DNA from 3 places in the Geobacillus sp. YF-1 genome. Region 1 is predicted to be linked to each of the others. Evidence: riboswitches for the same ligand, from Rfam matches in the RefSeq annotation. Region 1 holds a riboswitch; each other region holds the start of a gene.

What was found. Region 1 has a riboswitch for S-adenosylmethionine ahead of ACTVIM_RS04415 (methionine biosynthesis PLP-dependent protein). Riboswitches for the same ligand answer to the same signal wherever they lie in the genome.
Positions count from the first base shown of each region.
Region 2: another riboswitch for S-adenosylmethionine. It lies ahead of ACTVIM_RS03610 (bifunctional homocysteine S-methyltransferase/methylenetetrahydrofolate reductase); the one in region 1 lies ahead of ACTVIM_RS04415 (methionine biosynthesis PLP-dependent protein).
Region 3: another riboswitch for S-adenosylmethionine. It lies ahead of ACTVIM_RS06685 (hypothetical protein); the one in region 1 lies ahead of ACTVIM_RS04415 (methionine biosynthesis PLP-dependent protein).

Region 1 covers NZ_CP199850.1:860,523-867,902, reverse strand. Annotated here, with positions in the region: partial or broken gene ACTVIM_RS04440 (IS701 family transposase) at 1-430, opposite strand, end outside; partial or broken gene ACTVIM_RS04435 (ISL3 family transposase) at 503-661, opposite strand; tRNA gene ACTVIM_RS04430 (tRNA-Val) at 947-1,019, opposite strand; gene ACTVIM_RS04425 (hypothetical protein) at 1,537-1,806, shown strand; gene metC (cystathionine beta-lyase) at 1,868-3,046, opposite strand; gene ACTVIM_RS04415 (methionine biosynthesis PLP-dependent protein) at 3,050-4,153, opposite strand; SAM riboswitch class I at 4,355-4,465, opposite strand; gene ACTVIM_RS04410 (alpha/beta hydrolase) at 4,651-5,379, shown strand; gene ACTVIM_RS04405 (YjcG family protein) at 5,417-5,938, shown strand; gene ACTVIM_RS04400 (GNAT family N-acetyltransferase) at 5,942-6,376, shown strand; gene ACTVIM_RS04395 (stage VI sporulation protein F) at 6,417-6,674, opposite strand; gene ACTVIM_RS04390 (YjcZ family sporulation protein) at 6,796-6,927, opposite strand; gene ACTVIM_RS04385 (hypothetical protein) at 7,005-7,241, opposite strand; gene ACTVIM_RS04380 (hypothetical protein) at 7,291-7,380, shown strand, end outside.
Region 2 covers NZ_CP199850.1:715,152-722,531, forward strand. Annotated here, with positions in the region: gene metH (methionine synthase) at 1-1,992, opposite strand, end outside; gene ACTVIM_RS03610 (bifunctional homocysteine S-methyltransferase/methylenetetrahydrofolate reductase) at 1,985-3,835, opposite strand; SAM riboswitch class I at 3,908-4,009, opposite strand; gene ACTVIM_RS03615 (hypothetical protein) at 4,828-5,004, shown strand; gene ACTVIM_RS03620 (uberolysin/carnocyclin family circular bacteriocin) at 5,060-5,224, shown strand; gene ACTVIM_RS03625 (hypothetical protein) at 5,319-6,614, shown strand; gene ACTVIM_RS03630 (hypothetical protein) at 6,602-6,937, shown strand; gene ACTVIM_RS03635 (stage II sporulation protein M) at 6,951-7,380, shown strand, end outside.
Region 3 covers NZ_CP199850.1:1,318,499-1,325,878, forward strand. Annotated here, with positions in the region: gene ACTVIM_RS06660 (ABC transporter ATP-binding protein) at 1-944, shown strand, start outside; gene ACTVIM_RS06665 (ABC transporter ATP-binding protein) at 931-1,857, shown strand; gene opp4B (oligopeptide ABC transporter permease) at 1,874-2,842, shown strand; gene ACTVIM_RS06675 (ABC transporter permease) at 2,864-3,772, shown strand; gene opp4A (oligopeptide ABC transporter substrate-binding protein) at 3,785-5,569, shown strand; SAM riboswitch class I at 5,620-5,724, shown strand; gene ACTVIM_RS06685 (hypothetical protein) at 5,774-6,130, shown strand; gene ACTVIM_RS06690 (VOC family protein) at 6,157-6,549, shown strand; gene ACTVIM_RS06695 (PaaI family thioesterase) at 6,724-7,206, shown strand.

The sequences.
Region 1 (7,380 bases):
GAGAGATCTTGCTGAGATTCGGCGATGCTGTTATATACGCAGGCGAACAGCACCACGGCCCAATACCGTTTCACCGAACGTGGCGAACACAGTACCCATCAAGCTTCAGCTGGTCTTTGGCCTGCCGGAAACCGCATTCGATCGTCCAGCGCAGGGCATCGTAACGCAAGATCTCTTCATCGCCTAGCTCCCGGTCGGTGCTCAAGTGATCTGGCGTCATCGGTTGATCCGCCTTCCAAGCCAGCCGCACCACCGCATCCTCGAGGCCATGGATCGCTCCCTCGTAGCGATACACGCGGTAACGTTCCTTCCCCACCGTGACGAGGCGGGTGTCGTTGGGCTCGATATAGCGGGCAAACTCCTTCGCTTGGACGGAGATGCCTTTCGGATAGAGAGTCCGGTTCGTCTTGAGCATCGTAATGACAAAGAATTTCCGATCTCCATGCCCCATCTTTATCACCTGACAAGCTGGCACAGTGACAAGAAGAGCGAACAATGCCCTGTAAAACAAAATTGCAACTCTTATATAGCCATGCATCCATGGCTTCTCTTTTTCTGTCATTTTGATCGTGCGCTTTAAGCAGACAGGACATAACGGGCATTGTTCGGGTAGAGAACGTTTGAAAATCCAACGTTCTTCTTTTCACACCTTTTGAATCAAAACACCTGGTCAATCGATGAGTTCTTCGATAAACTGAGAGTACATGCGAATTTTCCTCCATGGTTTGATTTCGTCACCTTTACCATACCGGAAAATTCGCATTTTTTGTACCCTCTATTTTCCATATGCATACTGATCTTAAAATCTCAAGTACAACTCGTGGTGAAGAGCCAATAAAGTTTTATCCAAAAATCACACCAAGTTACCAAAGACACCAAAAATAACGAAGCGATGCAGCAAATAAAAAATCCCTTGAAGCCTTATGGCTCAAGGGATTTCACTTGATGATTCCGACTGGGCTCGAACCAGCGACCTCCACCCTGTCAAGGTGGCGCTCTCCCAGCTGAGCTACGGAATCGTATATTGTTGTCCGCTATCGAACACATTTTTAATTATATAGACGAGCATACACGTTGTCAATAACTTTTTTTAAAAAATCGCTGTTCAGTTTGAGAAAGGGAAAGCGGCCTTCCCCTAAGAGGCTGGTGATTTAATCATGGATACGGCTTTACCATGTTATTTCTCAATTAGAAAAACCTTGTTACATCGGTCCTGCTTTTCGCTCATTCTCCCATTGATGAAAGGAATCAGCGGTTTTTCACCGCCCTTCTAAAAGGTTGGTGAAAACCCGCTGTTTGCCTTAATCGGCGATGGAACGCGTGAACATAGAGGCTGATGCAGCAAGTTTTTTCTACTTGAGAAACGATCCGAAGAAGCGGTTGCGCGAGTAAATCTCCGGCCTCCTAAACAAACAATCGGTGGTGGAACGGTTCAAGCAAGAGCGGGGGCAACGGCGCTGGATGGTTTCGTATTGCCCAGTGGCGCGGCGGCGCTATTCTTCGGCGAAGGCTGCCGTTTTGACGGGAGGCGCGGGGATGGTGTGCTGTTTACGGCCGAGCGAAGGCGCTCCATGGCGGTTTCGTGCTGAGGGGGAATGGGCGTCAACCGCTGCGCTGTACGCAGTGGTTCCCCCTCCGTTTTGCGATGACAACGTTGAACGATTGGAGCGCCCTCGGCATCGGCCGGCGGAAAAACGGCGGCACGGCGACAGACGGGGCTTTGGTTCACCGTCTTTTCACGCTTTGTGTGATGACCATGTTCACCACTTCCGGGCGCGGCCGGCGTTGGCACTGGCGCAGGGATAGATTTGCGTGATGACCATTTCATCACTTCCCCCACGACAACGGAGCTTTCGTTCGCCGCCTTTTAGCGCGCCGAAATCGACGGCCGTTCTTTCACAAACGACAGCGCCTGCTCAACATCGGCGATCAGATCGTTGACATCCTCAAGTCCGACGCTCAGCCGCAGCAAGCCGTCGGTAATGCCGCGCCGCAGCCGCTCTTCCTTCGGCATGGCGGCGTGCGACATTTTCGCCGGGTGCGACAAAATCGATTCGACCGCCCCAAGGCTGACGGCGAACACCGGCAGGCGGACGTGGCGGACGAACGTCCGGGCCGCTTCTTCATCGGCCAAGCGGAACGACAGCACAGCGCCAAACCCCGCCGCTTGGCTGCGTTGAATGTCATGGCCCGGATGGTTCGCCAATCCCGGATAATATACCTCTTCTACTTTCGGATGGCGGAGCAAATACTCGGCGATGGCCATGGCCGATGCGGACGACTGTTTCAGGCGAACGTGAAGCGTTTTTAGCCCCCGAAGCACAAGCCACGCGTCTTGGACGCCGAGGACGGCGCCAAAGGCGTTTTGCCATTTGTACAGCTGTTTGCCAAGCTCCTCGTCTTTCACGACCGCCAGTCCGGCGACGACGTCGCTATGGCCGGCTAAAAACTTCGTCGCGCTGTGGAGGACAACGTCGACACCGAGATCCAACGGCCGCTGCAGCGCCGGGGTCATGAACGTATTATCCAAAAACGTCAAACAGCCGTGCGCTTTCGCCAGCTCGACGACAGCGCGAATGTCGGTCACTTTTAACAGCGGGTTGGACGGCGTTTCCATATAAATGACTTTCGTGTTCGGCCGGATGTTTTCCGCCACCGCCTTGAGATCGGTCATATCGACGAACGTATAGTCAATGCCAAACCGGCTCAGCACTTCGGTGACGATCCGGTACGTGCCGCCGTAGACGTCTTCGGTTACGAGCACATGGTCGCCTTTGGACAGGAGCAACAACGCCGTGGAGATGGCGGCCATGCCCGAGGCGAACGCGAACCCGCGCACACCGCCTTCTAAGGCGGCGATCGTCTCCTCAAGCGCCTCGCGCGTCGGGTTGCCGGAGCGGCTGTAGTCGTATTTTCCGAATGAGTCGAAATCGAACTGATGGAACGTGGAGGCGTGCTGGATCGGCACGCTCACCGCCCCGGTTGCGCGGTCGACTTTCCATTCGTTATGGAGCAGTTTTGTCGAAAACGACCATTCCCGTTCCATCGCTCACACCTCTTTCATGTTTTTGAACGCTTGCGCCAAGTCGGTGATTAAATCATCGGCGTGCTCAATGCCGACCGAGAAGCGGAGCAGCCGGTTGCAGACGCCGTTTCGGATGCGGATGTCTTCCGGAATGTCCGCGTGCGTCTGTGTCGCCGGATACGTGATAAAGCTTTCAACCCCGCCTAGGCTTTCCGCGAACGTAATAAGGCGCAAGCTTTTTAAAAATCCGTTCACCCACTTTTCATCGGCAATCCGGAACGACAGCATCCCACCTCTTCCTGGATATAAGACGTCGGTCACATCTTCATGTTCGCGCAAAAAGGCGCTGATGCGCTTGGCGTTTTCTTCATGCTGGCGCATCCTTAGCGCCAACGTTTTCATCCCGCGGATCAGCAGCCAAGAGTCAAACGGGGACAAGACGGCGCCGATGGCGTTATGGTACTCGGCCAAGCGTTGACAAAGCGCTTCTCCCTTGGCGACGACCAAGCCGGCCAACACATCGTTATGGCCGCCTAAATATTTCGTGGCGCTGTGGAGGACGATATCGGCTCCTTGTTCAATCGGGCGCTGGAGCACCGGAGTGTAAAACGTGTTATCCACGATCAACAATAGCCCGTGCCGTTGGGCAAGCTGGGCGACCGCGGAAATATCGGTCTCGTGCATCAGTGGGTTTGTCGGCGTTTCCAAGAAAATCGCCTTCGTTTTTTCGCTGATACACGCTTCCACCGCATTGAGATCGGTAAAATCGACATAATGGAACCGAAGACCGTACTTGCGCCAGCCGCGCTCAAACAAACGGTACGTGCCGCCGTAAAGGTCGGCCGATACGAGAAACTCATCTCCGCTCTCAAACAAGGCGAGCACCGTCTGAATGGCGGCCATGCCGGAGCTGAACGCATAGCCTTGATCGCCGCCTTCCAGCTTCGCGATCGCCTCCTCAACAATTTTGCGCGTTGGATTGCCGGTGCGGATGTAGTCAAACCCGGTCGATTCCCCGATGCCGGCATGGCGGTAGGCGGTCGAAAAATAGACGGGCGGGTTGACCGTTCCTGTCACGGTTTCGCTCCGGTTTCCGATTTGCGCTAACAACGTCTCCAGTTTCTCCATCTCATCTCTCTCCTTCTGTAAAAAAATTCCTCTTGCCCAACGACCGGCGGCCGCAGCGCCCAAACACTTCGCTGCTTGTCTCGACAGCCGAGCGCTTCGCTGCCGCCCCGACTCACAGGTCGGCAAAACGGCCGCCGAAACAAAGGAAAATAAAAAAAGTCTTCCAAGAAGAAGACTTTTCCATACACATGGTCATGCTTCTTCTTATCTGCCGAATTGAATGCTCAATTCGCTGGATTTAGCACCTGGCCGCCGGGCGGCTGGTTGCTGAAGCTTCATTGGGCCAGTTCCCTCCGCTTCTCTCGATAAGAACAGGATGGGTATTCAATTTTGTTGCAATTTTATTTATTAAGAAATGTAACGCATTCCAGCGGTTTTTGCAAGTCTTTTTTTCGCTGCGCATCACTCGGCAAATTCACAAAAAATTCGAGCCCTTGATTAACATTTTTTGTACAAATATGTTACAATAACAGATGAACTTGCGCTTTCACTGGAGGATGGTCATGACAGCAGGAACGATGCGCGATTACGCGCTATATAGCGGGGAGCTTCAGGAGAAAATCGAACTGCTCGTCTATTTGCCAAGCAATTTTTCCCCGCTTTACAAATATTCTTTATTAATCGCTCAAGATGGCAAAGATTACTTTATGTACGGAAAAATGAAAACGGCTGTCGAAACGTTAATGGCCAACGGCACGATTGACCGCACGATCGTCGTCGGTATTCCGTATCGGAATGTAAACGACCGCTATGAAAAGTATCATCCATCGGGAACGAAGCACGGAGCGTATCTCCGCTTTCTAGCCCATGAACTCGTGCCGTTTTTGGACCGCGAACTGCCGACGTATCAAATGGGCAAAGGCCGGGCGCTCATCGGTGATTCGCTCGGCGGGACCGTATCGTTGACCGCCGGACTGTTGTATCCGCATACATTCGGAAAAATCGCCATGCAGTCCCCCTACATCGATGATTCGCTCTTGGCGCTCATTCGCTCATTCCGCGATCCGTCGCTGCTCGCCATTTACCATTCCGTCGGCTCGGAAGAAACGGCTGTAAAAACGACAGACGGACAAGTGCGCGACTTTGTGACCCCGAATCGAAAGGCGCGAGATTTGTTGGTCGAAAAAGGGTTTGCCTATACGTACCATGAGTTTGCCGGCGGCCATGCGTGGACGCATTGGCAGCCCGATGTGCCTCGGGCGCTATCGACGATTTTGACGCTGTAGCCGTCCAACGATAACCATCTCAAGGAGGGGAATTGAAATGAAATACGGCATTGTCATCTTTCCGTCCAAACGAATCCAAGATTTCGCCAACTCCTACCGGAAGCGGTATGACAGCCATTACGCCCTCATCCCGCCGCACATTACATTGAAATATCCGTTTGAGGCGGACGAGGAGAAGTTGAAGGCGATGGCAAAGGAGCTGCATCGCATCGCAGCGAAAACGCCTCCAATTCCGATCAAAGTGACGAAATTCAGCTCGTTTTACCCGACCAGCAACGTCATTTATTTGAAAGTGGAGCCAAACGACGTGCTTGAACGCCTTCATGAGCAGCTGCACAGCGGCTTGTTTTCCGGGCAGCCGGAGTTTGTGTTCGTGCCGCACATTACGATCGGCCGGGACTTGCCGAGTGGCGAATATGCGGATGTATACAGCCAGCTGAAGCTGCAAGACGTCCATTTTGAGGAAACGGTCGATCGCTTCCATCTCCTTTATCAGCTGGACAACGGGTCGTGGACCGTCTACGAGACGTTTATCGTCGGAGGAAAGGAAACGGTGTAGCCGATGAACATCGCCATTGGAACGAGCAAAGACCGGCCCCTTTATGAAGACGCGTTGCGCGTCCGCCGCCTTGTCTTCATCGAGGAACAGCACGTGCCGGAGGAAGAAGAAATCGATCAGTTTGAAGATGACGCCTTTCATCTCGTTTTATATGATGGTGACATCCCGGTCGGTGCCGGACGTCTTCGTTTCATCGACGAAGGGGTCGGCAAAATCGAACGCATTTGCGTCTTGCCTTCCTACCGAGGGCGGGGAGCTGGCCGCATGGTCATGGAAGCCATCGAGCAGCTGGCGACATCAAAAGGGGCGAAAAAAGTGAAGCTAAACGCCCAGACGCACGCGGAACCGTTTTACCAAAAGCTCGGCTATACAACCGTGTCCGATGTATTTCTAGATGCCGGCATTCCGCACGTCGCCATGGTCAAGCCGCTCGAATAGCGAACGAAAGGGAGCTTGCACGCGCAGAGCTCCCTTTCGCTTATTTTTTGTTATTCAACATATTGGCAATCGTATTCAAATCGATTTGCTTGCCGTTATGGACGATCGTTTTCACAATTTGATCTTCAAGTTCCTTTGGCACTTTCCGATTGGCGATTTGCGCCACCCGTTTCACGACTTGACGAACCGTTTTTTCATCGCTGAAGTTGGCGTTTTGCAGCGAGTTGGCGAGCTCAAAAATCTCTTTCATGTTGACGCCTGTTTTCTTTTCGATGTTTTTGAAAAACTGCTGATCCATAGTTCCTCCCCCTTCTTCCTGCTATATCGTATGACAACGCTCCTTCGGCGTGCACGTGACCGAAAGAAAATACGAGCCGCTCCGTGGCGCCGAAACGGCCCGTATCGACTGCGCGCGTCTGTTAAGCGACAAATGCAGCGCCGACAATGATCAGCAAGATGAACAACACAACAATCAACACAAAGCCACCGCCATAGCCAAAACCGCCATAGCCGTAGCCGTAATACGGAAAGCCGTAACCGCAGAAGCCCATTCGGATGCACCTCCTTCTCCGTTTACTGTATCGTATTCATGAGCGCGCGCCAGCGTATGGGCGCAACCGCCATTTTGTCAGCCAAATCGGCGGAACAGCTCGGCAAATTCCCGCTCCTTCTTAGTAAACCATCGCTCAATGTAGCCCAAGTTGCCTTGCACCTTTTGGAGAAACCCGTTGTTCAGCTTTTCGATTTCTTGCAGCTGTTTGGTAAAATCGCTCCCCCATTGTTCAAACAGGCGGATGAACGTTTCATGTCCTTCTTTGCGCGAGGCGACCCAGCCTTCCAACGCTTTTTCCAGTTCTTTGCTCACGATGTCTCCCCCCTTTTCTTTCTGTTGTATGCCAAATAGGGGGGAAGTGGTGAAGGCGTTGCGGTTCTTTTTTGGCCGTTTTTTATCGTTTTCCGACAGCAGCCCCCATTTCAATTTTGTGCAGGGCAGAAGGGAGTCT
Region 2 (7,380 bases), 150 kb from region 1:
GAGCGGGCCGTTGATGATCGCCAGTGGATCGGAGTACGTTTCCAGCGCCTGTTCCAAATCGGGAATGAGCCCGTCTTTCGATCCTTCAATGACGTAGCGGGCGAGCCGCTCTTCCAAGCTCAAGTTCGTCTGCACCGGCTTGGCGGCGGTGATTTTGCTTCGGTAAAATTCGATAAAGGCGTTTAACGTTTCGTCGCTAGTGGCAAAAAGAAGCGCCTCGGCCATCCGCACTTCTTCTTCCGGAATCGAAGCGAACCGCTCGAGCTTCTCGGTGTTGACGATGGCGTAATCGAGCCCGGCTTGCGTGCAATGGTACAAAAAGACCGAGTTCAGCACTTCACGCCCGGCCGGCGGCAAGCCGAACGAGACGTTGCTGATGCCGAGCATCGTTAAACAATGAGGAAGCCGCTCTTTAATGAGGCGGATCCCTTCGATCGTTTCTTTCGCCGCGCCGATGTATTGCTCATCGCCGGTGCCGACCGGGAAGACGAGCGGATCGAAAATGATGTCGCGCTCAGGCACGCCGTAGCGGTTCACGAGCAAGTCATACGAACGCAAGGCGATCTCGAGCTTCCGTTCAGCAGTGACCGCCATTCCTTGTTCATCGATCGTCCCGACCACAACGGCGGCGCCGTAGCGGTGCAGCAGCGGCACGACGTTGGCAAAGCGCTCTTCGCCGTCTTCGAGGTTGATCGAGTTAATGATCGCCTTCCCTTGTGAATACGTGAGGGCGCGCTCGATGACGCGCTCGTCGGTCGAGTCAATGACGAGCGGCACTTTTACTTTTTTGACGACTTCGCGGACGAACTGTTCCATGTCGGAAAGCTCATCACGGTCCGGATCGGCGAGGCAAATGTCGATGACATGGGCGCCGTTTTTCACTTGGGCGCGGGCGATTTCCGCCGCTTCTTCGTATTTGCCTTCGGCGATGAGGCGCTTAAATTTGCGCGAGCCGATGACGTTCGTCCGCTCACCGACAAAAAGCGGGCGCATCGTTTCATCGTAGATGAGCGCTTCAATGCCGGAGACGGCGTGGACATCAAATGAAGACGGGATCGCCCGCGGCGGAATGTGGCGCACCGCTTCGGCGATGGCGCGGATATGGTCCGGCGTCGTGCCGCAGCACCCGCCGACGATGTTGATCCATCCTTTTTCGGCAAAACGGCGAATTTTTTCCGCGAGCATCTCCGGTGTTTCATGGTAATGCCCTTCTTCGTCCGGCAGGCCGGCGTTCGGGTAACAGCTGACCGCCGTGTCGGCAAGCGAGGCGAGCGTGCGCAAATGGTCGGTCATAAACTCCGGACCGGTCGCGCAGTTTAAGCCGACGGCGATCGGCTTCATGTGGCGGATCGAGATGAAAAACGAATCGATCGCCTGCCCGGCAAGCGTCGTACCCATCGGTTCGATCGTGCCGGAAATCATGAGCGGCACGCGGCGGCCGACGGCTTCAAACGCTTTGGAAATGCCGATGAATCCCGCTTTGACATTCAAGGTATCTTGGCACGTTTCCAAAAGGAGAAGGTCGACGCCGCCCAAAAGCAGTCCGCGCGCCTGTTCTTCATAGGCGGCAACGAGTTCGTCAAACGTCGCTCCGCCCGTGACCGACAAAGTTTTCGTCGTCGGCCCCATCGAACCGGCGACAAAGCGCGGCCAGTCGGGCGTTGCGAACGACTCGGCCGCTTGTTTGGCGAGCTTTGCTGCTTCGATGTTCAGCTCGAGCGCCAAATGGCCAAGCCCGTATTCATCAAGGACGATGCGCGTCGCCCCGAACGTGTTCGTTTCGATGATGTCCGCGCCGGCTTCCAAGTACGCTTCATGAATATGGCGGATGACGTGCGGAGCGGTGATGGTCAAGTATTCGTTGCACCCTTCATACGCCTCGCCGCCAAAGTCGGCGGCTGATAAGTTGGCGCTTTGGATCATGGTGCCCATGGCGCCGTCGATGACAAGAATTTTTCGCTGCAGCTGTTGTTCGAAGATGAGGTCAGCCATGAACAACCTTCCTTTCTTTCGCAGCCGCTTCTTTTTCGTGAATGTAGCGGACGAGCTCCACGGTCATGTCGTAGCGCAAAAACGGCGTAATGAAATAAATGCCGTGAAACAAGTCGAACGCCGCATCAATGAGCGCTTTGGCGATGGCGATTCCTTCGCGCGCCGCCCGCACCGGGTCGTCGCCGCAGGCGGCCATGCGGGCGCGAATGTCGTCGGACAGCGTAATGCCCGGCACCTCATGATGCAAAAACTCGGCGTTGCGCGCGCTCACAAGCGGCATAATGCCGATGTAAATCGGCGCGTCCAAATGTTTCGTCGCTTCGTACACGGCCACGATTTTCTCTTCCGAATAAATCGGCTGGGTCAAGAAATAGTGGGCGCCGCATTGAATTTTTTTCTCCATCCGTTCGACGGCCTTATCCAAGTGACGGACGTTCGGATTGAACGCTGCGCCGATCGAGAAGTTCGTTTTTTGTCCGAGCGGTTTGCCCGAATACGACAATCCTTCATTAAACTGGCGGATCAAGCGGATTAAATCAAACGACGATAAATCGTACACCGATGTCGCTCCCGGGAAGTCGCCGATTTTTGACGGGTCGCCGGTAATGGCGAGCACGTCGGTGATGCCGAGCGTATGCAGGCCCATCAAGTGCGACTGCAGACCGATCAAGTTGCGGTCGCGGCACGTAATATGCACGAGCGGGCGGACGCCGAGCCGCTCTTTGATGATGGTCGCGACGGCGGCGTTGCTGATGCGCGGTGTGGCGAGCGAGTTGTCAGCCAGCGTCAGCGCGTCAATGCCGGCGTCATGGAGCGCTTTCGCCCCGGCGAGAAATTTGTCAATGCCCAATTTTTTCGGGGGATCGAGCTCGACGATCACCGAGCGGCGGGCGCGGACAAGTTCGGGAAGCGGCGTCGCTGCCGATGGGGCGTCGGATTGGACCGACACCGACACGGCGCGCCGTTTGACCGTTTTTTCCGTTGCCGGCGTCCGGTCTTGCAGCGCCCGCGCCATCGCTTCAATATGGTTCGGCGTCGTGCCGCAGCATCCGCCGAGCAGCCGCACCCCTTGGTCGCGAAACGCTTTCGCCGTTTCCTCGAAGTATTCGGCATTCGTCTCATAGACGAGCCGGCCGTCGCGATAGTCGGGGAGGCTCGCGTTCGGGTACGCCGATAAAAAGGCGTGCGTTGGCAGCGGCACTTCCTCGAGCGATTGAAGCATATAGTACGGCCCGAGCCGGCAGTTGAGCCCGACGACATCGGCGCCAAGCGCTTCTAAGCGGGCGAGGGCGTCAGCGAGCGGCGTGCCGTCTTGCAAGACGCCCACTTCATGGAGCGACACATGGGCGATGACCGGCAAGTCCGTCTCTTTGCGGGCGATGGCGAGCACCGTCTCCAACTCTTCTAAATCGTAATACGTCTCGAGCAGCACGCCATCGACCCCCTCGGCGAGCAAGACAAACAGTTGCTCGCGGAACGTCCGCTTCACTTCATCAAGCGGCACGGCGCTTTTGTTTAACGTGCGCAGTCCGCCGATGGTCCCGAGCACGTACGCCCGACCGTTGGCGGCTTGTTTGGCGAGCCGCACCGCCGCCCGGTTGATGGCCGGCACCTCATCTTGCAAGCCGTAGCGGGCGAGTTTCACATAGTTGGCGCCGTAGGTATTCGTCTGGATGACGTCGGCGCCCGCGGCGATATAGGCTTCGTGAATATGGACGATGTCTTCCGGTTTCGATAGATTCAATTCTTCAAAACAACGGTCAACCCCATGCGAATAGAGAAGCGTCCCCATCGCCCCGTCGGCGATCAGCACGCGTTGTTTCAGCTCATCAAGCAATCCCATGTTCCATTCCCCCGTTTCTTGGCAAGTAAAAGAAAAAAGTCTTCCATAAGAAGAAGACTTTCCGTTCGCTTCTTCTTATCTTCCAGGCTGCTGCCTGTCTGGATTTAGCACCTTGGCCGCGGCCAGGTTGCTGAGGGTTCACTGGGCCAGTCCCTCCCCCTCTCTTGATAAGAAAATTCGTATCCAATTGTATCGTCCCGTTTGGGTGATTACTATATAATTTAATGTATTTTTTGAAATTATTCAATACAGTGAAGCAAGAAATTTGCCAAAGATTTGCCCGATCAAGGGAGAAGGAACTCTTGTATGATTCTGTAGATGAGTATTTTTCAGTAATTTCCATACCCTAAGAGACAAACAGGGCACCCCTTAGGCGACATGGAGCTGTTTTTTGTTATGTCTCCTTTTTTGTTTAGTTGTCAATTTGTGTTAGCGAATTTGCTCATCTATAGTATGATTGTAAAAATCGGAAATAGCGCTACAAACACCTGCCGCCATGCGGGCAATCGATGTTTTCTCTTTGCTTGCCAATCGAACGTTCAGCAGGGAAAGACATTCTCCAGTGGCCGATGTTCAACGAAGCCATGCGCTGTTTTTCGATTGAGGCTGGTGAAAAACCGTTGTCACACACTCTATTGTGTTTTGGCTATTGAACATCTCCTTGCGCTGACACCAATTTCTTACCAATTGCTTTTTTGCTTGGTTCATCACCACAACGTGCACTTCTCTGAACAGGTGTAGGCAAAAAATGATTGGCTTCTGTTCTTTCGTGGATGCATTAAGTTAAGATGTGTCATGAAAAAAATCAAGTACAACTTTTAGTGAAGAGCCTTTTGTTTCGATAGCACAAAAAAATGTCGAAATATGTTAAAAAAAGACGAAAAACGTCAACCCATTTCTCTTTTTTTTAAGAGTCAAAGTGTACAATAAAAAAATGGATGATGGTAACAAGGAATTTAATAGAAATGGCGTCACAGACAGGAGTGAAAGAAATGAAACGATGGTCGTGGCCGTATTTTATTCTCATTAGCCTGCCGTTTGTGTTGTTTATTGTCCTTGCCTTTGGCTTAAAAGCGGCTAAGACGCCAATGTGGGGAAAAATCGCATTGATTGCGGCCGTTCTTGTTTATGGGATCGTTTATTCGCGTTTATTGCGGAAAATAAAATAAAGTCCGATCGGATTTGAAATCCGAGTAGTTCACGCTTATTGCCGGAACGCTCGGCGTGTCGCAAGCAGTTGCTACAACTGTTGTTTCGATCGTGCTGACCGGCTCCACGCTCGTTTCGATGATTCTTGGAATTACTGCGATTTTGTCAGGCGGAGTCGATGCCATTTTGGAAATTGGTTGGTCAGCGTTTGTAGCAACGGTGAAAAAAAATCGTGGCTGAGCGGGGAAAAAAAGCGGCAATTGCATGGTAACATGGAAACCGGCAGGAGGAGAAAGGCCCCTGCCGTTCCTATGAGATGAAAGGGGGAAGAGCCGTGAGACTCGTATGGCTATGGTATCTCCAAAAACAGCGAAGCAGTATCGCCCCTTTACAGCGAAAATCACCGTTTTCCCCGCGGACGACACTGTTGTTGTTGGAAGCGACGAAATGGCTCATTTCGTCGGCGCTCGTTGCAGTGATCTGTTTTCGATCGACAATGATGTTTCGTCCTGTTGTGACGATGTTGATTCTTTTCTTTTTATCGGTCGGTCCTTTAATCGGGGTTTCGCTGGAGTCAAAAGAGGCGTTGGAGCGCCGCTACCATTTTGACTATTTGCGGTTGTCTAGTGTGCGGGATGATCACGTATGGAGGCGGTTGCTAGGCCTTCACTATGCGGTGTCTTTGCTGCGTCTATCGCCGTTGTTTCTCCCTCCCTCTGTCGGCTTGATCGCCAAGTTTGGGGTGAGAGGAGCGGTGTGGGTATGGCTTGGGCAAGCGATGGTGCTGCTTCTGTATGTCATATCGCATATGATGCGCGGTTCAACAACTAGAGCGGCTCGTGTATGTTCAGCTTTGTTCTTTCGCATGGCCTCATTGGCGATCGGGTATGCTGTGCTTGCGGCGATAATGCCGCTGTTGCAATTGTCCCGCCAAGCGGTTCGGATGTATGGGTTGTCGCTTTCTTATCTTGCGCATATGGATGATTACGTTGCTCACTGGCAACAGCAATTTTATCAACGCATGGCCCACTTAGGGGAAGGATGGTCCTTTTCAAGCACTGCTTTATCACTTGTTGGAGCTGGGTTTGTACTGTTGGCACTGCTTTGTTTTCCTTTCCTTCGCGCCTCTCATTCCAGCAAGGCGATGGATAAGCTGTATTCATGGCAGCTGCGTGCCATTGAGGTATTAGTGGTTCGCGGCACGAACAATGCGATTTTATATAAGGATCTTTGTCTGTTCATGCGCAAAGCAAAGGAGTTGGCCAAGCCGCCTTGGACGCTGTTTCTGCCAGGGGAATTGTTCTTGGTTGCTGGAGCGAATTTGCCGCTGTTGGCGGCCGTTCACAACGGAGCGATCCTTTTGTTTTTGTTTCTGTTCGAAGTATACTTGGTCATGACAGGGACGTTGCGAGCCATGACCGATGCCTTTCCAGACATTTTTCAGTTTGAAAGCGAAATGGAGCGTCTCCTTGTTTTTCGGCTTCTTTCTCCGCCTCCCCTTGGATCGTTAATTGAAGCGAAATGGACGCTGCTTGAGCGATTAGGGAGTTACCCATGCCTGATCGCAGCGGATGGCTGTTTATCGAATATATCGGATTATCGGGAGTGCAGCGAGGGGTGTGGGCGGTAATCGGAGCGATACTGATGCTGCCCGCCTATCCGTTTGTTGTGAAACGGATTTTGCGCACCGATTATGAAGTGTTCTGCCTTGTTTTAGCCAGCGGTGAACAAGCGGCATTGACATCTCCGCGTGATTATGCAGGGTATATGTTGATTGCAGCTGGAAATCATTCGTTTCATCGCTTGTTAATTTACATCACCACCTTTTCATCGCTCGTTTCGGCCTTTTTTATGCTCTTGAAAGGTTGGAGTTGGGCGTGGTACAGCGGTTTGTTTGTCGTGATGCTTTACCTTGTATTGTGGCACAGTTCTCGATATGCGCGGCGCATGTGAGGGGGCATTGATGATGATCAAGCGAGCCATTCACACTCATTTCCCGTATTTCTTATTGTCACTAGGGGTGTATGTTGTCTGCTTTGCATTGGGGGCAGGGATTTTTTCGCAAAAACTTGTCATTCATCCGACTTCCATGGCGTTTTGGGCTACTTTCGGGCACAACTTGATGGTTGGGGTCATTTTGATGGTCGGCGGATGGCTGACGTTAGGAATGGCTAATACTCTTTATCTTGGTTATCATGCTGCGATGCTCGGAGTGATCGTGAAAGGAGTCGCCAAAGGCTATGGTTGGCATCCGTTGATGACAGGAGTTTTCCCCCATGCCGTTCCGGAAATAATGGGACATCTTTTGTTTTGTACATTAGGATATGAAACATGGCGATTTCTTCACATTGTGAAGCAAAGAGCGAGGGGGGAAAAAACGGAACCGCTCTATATAC
Region 3 (7,380 bases), 460 kb from region 1:
ACGTTTCGCTGGCGATCGGGGAGAACGAAATCGTCGCTCTCGTCGGGGAGTCGGGGTGCGGCAAAAGCGCGCTCGCGTTGTCGATCATGGGTCTCCACCCGCCCGAAAAGACAAAAATTGAGGGGCGCCTGCACTTTAAAGGGACAAACTTGCTGTCGCTCTCCGTTGCCGAACTCAACCGCATTCGCGGCAAAGAAATCGGGATGATTTTTCAGGATCCGTTAACGGCGCTCAATCCGCTCATGACGGTCGGCCGGCAGATCGAAGAAAGCATGGACTACCATCTGCGGTTGTCAGCAGCCGAGAAAAAGAAGCGAACGATCGACTTGCTTCGCAAAGTCGGCATTCCGGAACCGGAAAAGGTGTACCACCGTTATCCGCACGAGTTGTCCGGGGGGATGCGGCAGCGGGTCGTGATTGCGATCGCCATCGCCTGCGAGCCCGCCCTGCTCATCGCCGATGAACCGACAACGGCGCTTGATGTGACGATTCAGGCGCAGATCATGGGGCTGCTCAAAGAGCTGCAGCGACAAATGAAAACGAGCGTTATTTTAATCACGCATGATTTGGGGGTGGTGGCGGAAATGGCCGACCGCGTCGCCGTCATGTACGCAGGGGAAATCGTCGAATTGGCCGATGTCGATGCCATTTTTCACCGTCCGCTCCATCCGTATACCCGCTCGTTGCTGCAGTCGATCCCGTCCGCCCAAACAAAAAAGGAACGGCTCCATGTCATCCAAGGGATCGTTCCGCCGTTGCATAAACTGCCGCGGCATGGATGTCGTTTCCAATCGCGCATCGGCTGGATCGGAGCCGACAAGCATGAGGCGGAGCCGAAACTGCGCGAAGTGGAGCCGGGCCATTGGGTGCGCTGTACATGTTATGAACATTTTTATTTCCCTGATGATCAAACGGTAGGTGGAATCGATTATGGCGCTTCTTAACATTCAGCATCTGAAGGTGTATTATCCCGTGCGCGGCGGGTTTTTTCGCCGGGTGGTCGACCACGTGCGCGCGGTCGATGATGTCAGTTTTTCGCTGCACAAAGGGGAAACGTACGGGCTCGTCGGCGAGTCCGGCTGCGGCAAGACGACGACAGGGCGCACGATCATCGGTTTGATCCGCGCCACGGCCGGGGAAGTGCTGTTTGAAGGAACGGATTTGACAAAGCTTCGCCGCCGCGAGTTTCATCCGTATCGGAAAGATATCCAGATGATTTTCCAAGATCCGTATTCTTCGCTCAATCCGCGCAAACGTGTGCTCGATATTGTCGCCGAGCCGCTTCGCAATTTTGAACGCCTGTCCCCGCAAGAGGAGCGGCAGAAGGTGCAATACGTCTTAGAGCGGGTCGGCTTGAGCGCGGAGTCGATTTACAAATATCCGCATGAATTTTCCGGCGGACAGCGCCAACGCATCGGCATTGCGCGGGCGCTCACGCTCAATCCGAAGCTCATCATCGCCGATGAGCCGGTGTCGGCGCTTGATGTGTCGGTGCAGGCGCAAGTGTTGAATTTCATGAAAGAAATCCAGCAGGAGTACGGGCTGACGTATTTGTTCATCAGCCATGATTTAGGGATCATCCGGCATATGTGTGACCGCATCGGCATTATGTACCGCGGCCGGCTCGTGGAGGAAGGGACGAGCGAGGAAATTTTCACGAATCCGCAGCATATTTATACGAAACGGCTGCTCTCCGCCATTCCGAACGCCGATCCGCGCGAACGCGGTCGGCAGGAGGCGCTTCGCCGCGAAGTGGAAAAAGAATACGAGCAGTCGTATTCGCGCTATTTTGATGAAAACGGCCGGGCTCACCCGCTCAAGCCGATTTCGCCGACGCACTCGGTGGCCATTCCGTAAAGAGGGGGACGGGAAGATGCTGAAATTTATTTTACGGCGAATCCTCATTATGATTCCGCAATTGTTTTTGCTCAGCGTCCTCATTTTCTTGCTGGCGAAGGCGATGCCTGGGGATGCGCTGACGGGGCAGCTGGCGGCCAATCCAAAAATGGACCCAAAAACACTGGCAGAAATGAAGGAAAAACTTGGATTGAATGATCCGGTACATATTCAATACATCCGTTGGGTGAAAAACATGCTGCATGGTGATCTCGGCCTTTCCTATACCCACCAGCAGCCGGTCACCGATCTGCTGGCCGGACGGATCGGGAATACAGTGTTGCTGTCGGCGGCGATTTTAATTTTGACGTACTTGATTGCCATTCCGCTCGGCATCGTGTCGGGGCGATGGACAGATACATGGGCTGATAAGCTGATCGTCGGCTACAGCTATCTCGGGTTTGCCACGCCGCTGTTCATTTTTGCTTTGATCATGCTGTTTGTTTTTGGCTTTCACCTTGGCTGGTTTCCAACCGGCGGCAGCGTGGACGTTCAGGTCGAGGAAGGGACGCTCGCTTACTATTTAAGCAAATTGAACCATCTCATGCTTCCGGCGTTGTCGGGAGCGCTGATTAACACAGTCATTACGATTCAATATTTGCGCAGCGAAATCGTCGATACGAAAGTGAAAGATTTCGTAAAAACGGCGCGGGCGAAAGGCGTGCCGGAGCGGCATATCTATTGGCGCCATATTTTGCGCAATTCGTTTTTGCCGATCGCGGCGTTTTTAGGGTATGAAATCACCGGACTTATCGGCGGTTCCGTGTTTCTGGAGTCGATCTACAGCTACCCGGGGCTTGGCCAGCTGTTTTTGCAGTCGATTATGCAGCGGGATTACAGCGTCGTGACGGCGCTCGTCATGATTTCCGGCCTGGCGACGCTCGTGGGCACGCTGTTGTCGGACATCATTTTGAGTGCGGTCGACCCGCGCATCCGGATTGAGTAGGAAAGGAGGAAGACGGCTGACATGAAAGCGGAAATCAGCGACCCAACGCCGGCTGGAGCGAACATCGAGAAAAGCCCTTCCGCCTTTTCGATCATGTGGCGGGAGGTAGTTCGGGATCGGCTCGCGCTTGGCTCGCTCATCATTTTAGGAATCCTTTTGGCGATCGTCTATGGCGTGTCACTCTTTTTGGATCAAGAGGAAATCGTGAAAGTCGATTTTCTTTCCATCTATTCTCCGCCGTCAGCGGAACACTGGCTTGGCACAGACTACGGGGGGCGCGACGTGTTTGGCCAGCTCATCATCGGCGCCCGCAACTCGTTTACGATCGGGCTGGCCATTACGCTTATTACCGGCCTCATCGGGCTGGCGATCGGGCTGATTGCTGGGTATTTTGGCGGCTGGATTGACAATGTCATTATGCGCATCATCGATTTCATTCTCGTTCTGCCGTTTTTGATGCTCGTTATTGTTTTTGTCGCCATTGTGCCTAAATATAATGTATTGACGTTCATTTTGATCATGAGCGCGTTTTTGTGGACGGGCAAAGCTCGGCTGATCCGCGCCAAAACGCTGGCCGAGCGCGAGCTGGATTATGTCAGCGCGTCAAAAACGCTCGGCACGCCGGATTGGAAAATCATTATTTTTCAAATTTTGCCTAACCTCAGTTCGATCATTATCGTCAATTTGACGTTAAATTTGGCGGGCAACATCGGCATCGAGTCTGGGCTCACGTATCTTGGCTTCGGGCTGCCGGAGAGCACGCCGAGCTTGGGCACGCTCGTCAGTTACGCGACCAATCCGGATGTGCTGCAAAACAAATGGTGGGTTTGGTTGCCTGCATCATTGCTTATTTTAGTGATGATGCTGTGCATAAATTTCATCGGCCAAGCGTTGAAACGTGCGGCTGATGCAAGACAACGATTAGGATAAGGGGGAGAAAATGTGAAGCAAAGATGGTTGGCGGCTCTCGCCGCGCTCTTGCTCGTGCTCGCCGGGTGCACGGGCAAATCCGACACAACGAGCGGAAAGGGCAACAACAACGAAAAACCGGCAGCTCAGAAGGAAGACATCAGCAAATTCCCGATGACGGTGAAAAACGACGGGAAAATCATTGACGGCGGCGTGCTGAAATACGGCCTTGTGTCCGACACGCCGTTTGAAGGGACGCTCAGCTATGCGTTCTACACGGGAACGCCCGACGCGGAGATTTTGCAATTTTTTGACGAGTCGCTTTTCCGAACGAACAGCGACTATGAGATTACGAATGACGGCGCTGCCACATACGAGTTGTCGAAAGACAAAAAGACGATGACGATCCGCATCAAAGACAACGTCAACTGGCATGACGGCCAGCCGGTGACCGCCGAAGACTTGGAGTACGCCTATTTGGTCATTGGCAGTAAAGATTACACGGGCGTCCGCTATGGCGATGCGCTCATCCAAGGCATCGTCGGGATGGAAGAATATCATAGCGGCAAAGCGAATAAAATTTCCGGCATTAAAGTCATCGACAAAAAGACGTTGACGATTACATGGAAACAGGCCAATCCGTCGGTGTTGACCGGCATTTGGGCGTATCCGCTGCCGAAGCATTACTTGAAAGACATTCCGATCAAAGACTTGGCGAAATCGGATAAAATCCGGAAAAACCCGATCGGCTTCGGACCGTTCAAAGTGAAGAAAATCGTTCCGGGCGAGTCGGTCGAGTTTGTCCGCAATGATGACTACTGGGCCGGCAAACCGAACTTGGAAGGCGTCATTTTGAAAGTCGTCAGCCCGCAAGTCGTCCTGCAAGCGCTGAAAAAAGGCGAAATTGACGTCGCCGAGTTCCCGACCGACCAATATTTGAACGCGAAAGGGACGAAAAACATTCAGTTTATCGGCAGAGTGGACCTAGCGTACAACTATATCGGCTTTAAACTCGGCCACTGGGATGCGAAAAAGCAGGAAAACGTCATGGACAATCCGAAATTCCAAAACAAAAAACTGCGCCAAGCGATGGCGTACGCCATCAACAACCAAGAGGTGGCCGACCGCCTGTATCATGGTTTGCGCTTCCCGGCGAACACGCTCATTCCGCCGTCGTTCCCGGGCTATCATGACAGTTCGATCAAAGGGTATACGTACAATCCGGAAAAAGCGAAGCAATTGTTGGATGAAGCGGGGTATAAAGATGTGGATGGCGATGGCCTCCGCGAAGACCCGAACGGCAAAAAATTCAAGATCAACTTCTTGGCGATGAGCGGCGGGGACATCGCTGAACCGTTGGCTAAATTTTATATGCAATGCTGGAAAGATGTCGGCCTCGATGTTCAGCTGGTGGACGGACGCTTGGCGGAGTTCAACTCCTTCTATGATATGGTCGAAAAAGACGATCCGAAAGTGGACGTTTACGCAGCCGCGTGGGGGACGGGCACGGACGTCGATCCATACGGATTGTATGGACGGAACGTCATGTTCAACTACTCGCGCTGGGTGAATGAGAAAAACGATGAACTGTTGGAAAAAGGCCATTCTGAACAGGCGTTTGACAAAGAATATCGCCGGAAAATTTACAGTGAATGGCAAAAATTGATGAACGAAGAAGTTCCGGTCATTCCGACGTTGTATCGTTCGGCCATTTATGCCGTCAACAACCGCGTCGCCAACTTCACGGTCGATCCGGGATCGAAACTGACGTGGAAAGATGTCGGCGTCACGTCCGAGCAGCCGGAAGTCGAACAATGACGATTGCCGCCTTTGATGATGTATGATAAGATAGAAGACAAATTGCATACGTCTTATCAAGAGTGGGCGAGAGAACGGGCTTGATGACCCCACAGCAACCTGCCGCTGGCAAGGTGCTAACACCCGCAAAGCGATGTCGCTTTGGATGATAAGAACGGCCACCCCCTTTCGCGTCATTCCGAGGCGGAAGGGGGGTTTTTGATGATGGGAGGTGAGGGGGAAGCAGTGGCCGAACGACTGTCGCTCCGCGCTTGCATGGCAGCGCATTTGCCGGCGGCGACGTTTGCCGTTCACGTCATGCGCTGCGTGCGGACGGAGCTCATCCGGTTCGATCGGCAGGCGGTGGTGCATATCGACCGCGGGGACGGATATGTCCATTTGTATGGGGAAGCGCAAGGAACGATGTTTTCCATCGTGCTGACGAACGATGAGGCGGAGGAATGGAAAGCGGAAGGACCGTATGCTCTTGACCGCTATGTATGGATGGAGCTAGGAAAAAAGGACATTTTTCCACCGCGAATGACCCCGTATTTGCGGGCTGTGTTTTCCATTGAATTGTAGAACATGAGAGAAAGGAAGAACAGCGAATGGCAGTCAAAAAATTTGAACACGTCGGCATCCAAGTGAAAGATATCGAAACATCGAAAGCATTTTATCAAAACGTCGTCGGCCTCGAGCTGCTCAGCGAGATGATTCATACGAACGGGACGATGAAACTGGCGTTTTTGGGGCTTGACGGGCAAGTCATCGTCGAACTCATCGAAGGATACAATCCGGATTTGCCGACGGAAGGAAAAGTGCATCACGTCGCATTTACGGTCGAAGGCATTGAGCAAGAGAAAGAGCGGCTCGTGTCGCTTGGCGTTCCACTCGTTTGGGAGGACATTACCGAGCTTCCGAACGGGGCGAAATATTTGTTTTTCCTCGGCCCGGACGGGGAATGGATCGAATTTTACGAGCCGGAGCGATCTGCACAATAAACACGGGCGGTCCGCTGTTTGGACCGCCTATGCATTTGCCGTCTGGCCGTTAGGGCCTCGTGCCGCGCATTCTCTCGCCAGTCTTGTCCATCACTAAGCAGCCATCTTCCTAAATAAGAGTCGTCGTTCTCTCTATTCAATGGTATACTAGAAAAAGAGAGGGGGAGATGTGTAGTGGAAGAAACGATCGTTCACGCCATTCAAGACGACTATCCGGATGAATTCGCTTGGTGCTATGGCTGCGGCCGTTTGAATGAGACGGGCCACCATTTCCGCACCGGATGGCAAGGGGACAAGACGGTGACCGTATACACGCCGCGCCCCGAACATACAGCCATCCCTGGATTTGTGTACGGCGGATTGATCGCCTCGCTCATCGACTGCCACGGCACCGGTTCAGCGGCGCTGGCGTTGCACCGGAAAAACGGCCATGAGCCGGGCAGCGGGGAGACGCCGCCGCGCTTTGTCACCGCTTCGCTGCACGTCGATTTTCTCAAACCGACGCCGCACGGGGTGCCGCTTGTGGCCATCGGCACGGTGACGGAAATTCATCCGAAAAAATGGCAAGTTGACACCGAAGTGTTCGCGAACGGTGAATTATGCGCCCGCGGGCAAGTCGTCGCCGTTGTGATGCCGAAAACGTTTGTCCGCCCTTAACAAACAGCAAAAAGCGCCGAAAAGCCGCTGTTTTTGGCAGCGCTTTCTTCGGCGCTTTGCCGCCGAGGGCGGTTAGGAACTGAGCGCCCCCTGCAGTTCGGCTCGCGCTGGCGGGCAAAGCCCATCATCATTCCCCCTGCCCGTTGTGAAGGGCCAAGGCGGCCGGAGCCGTTG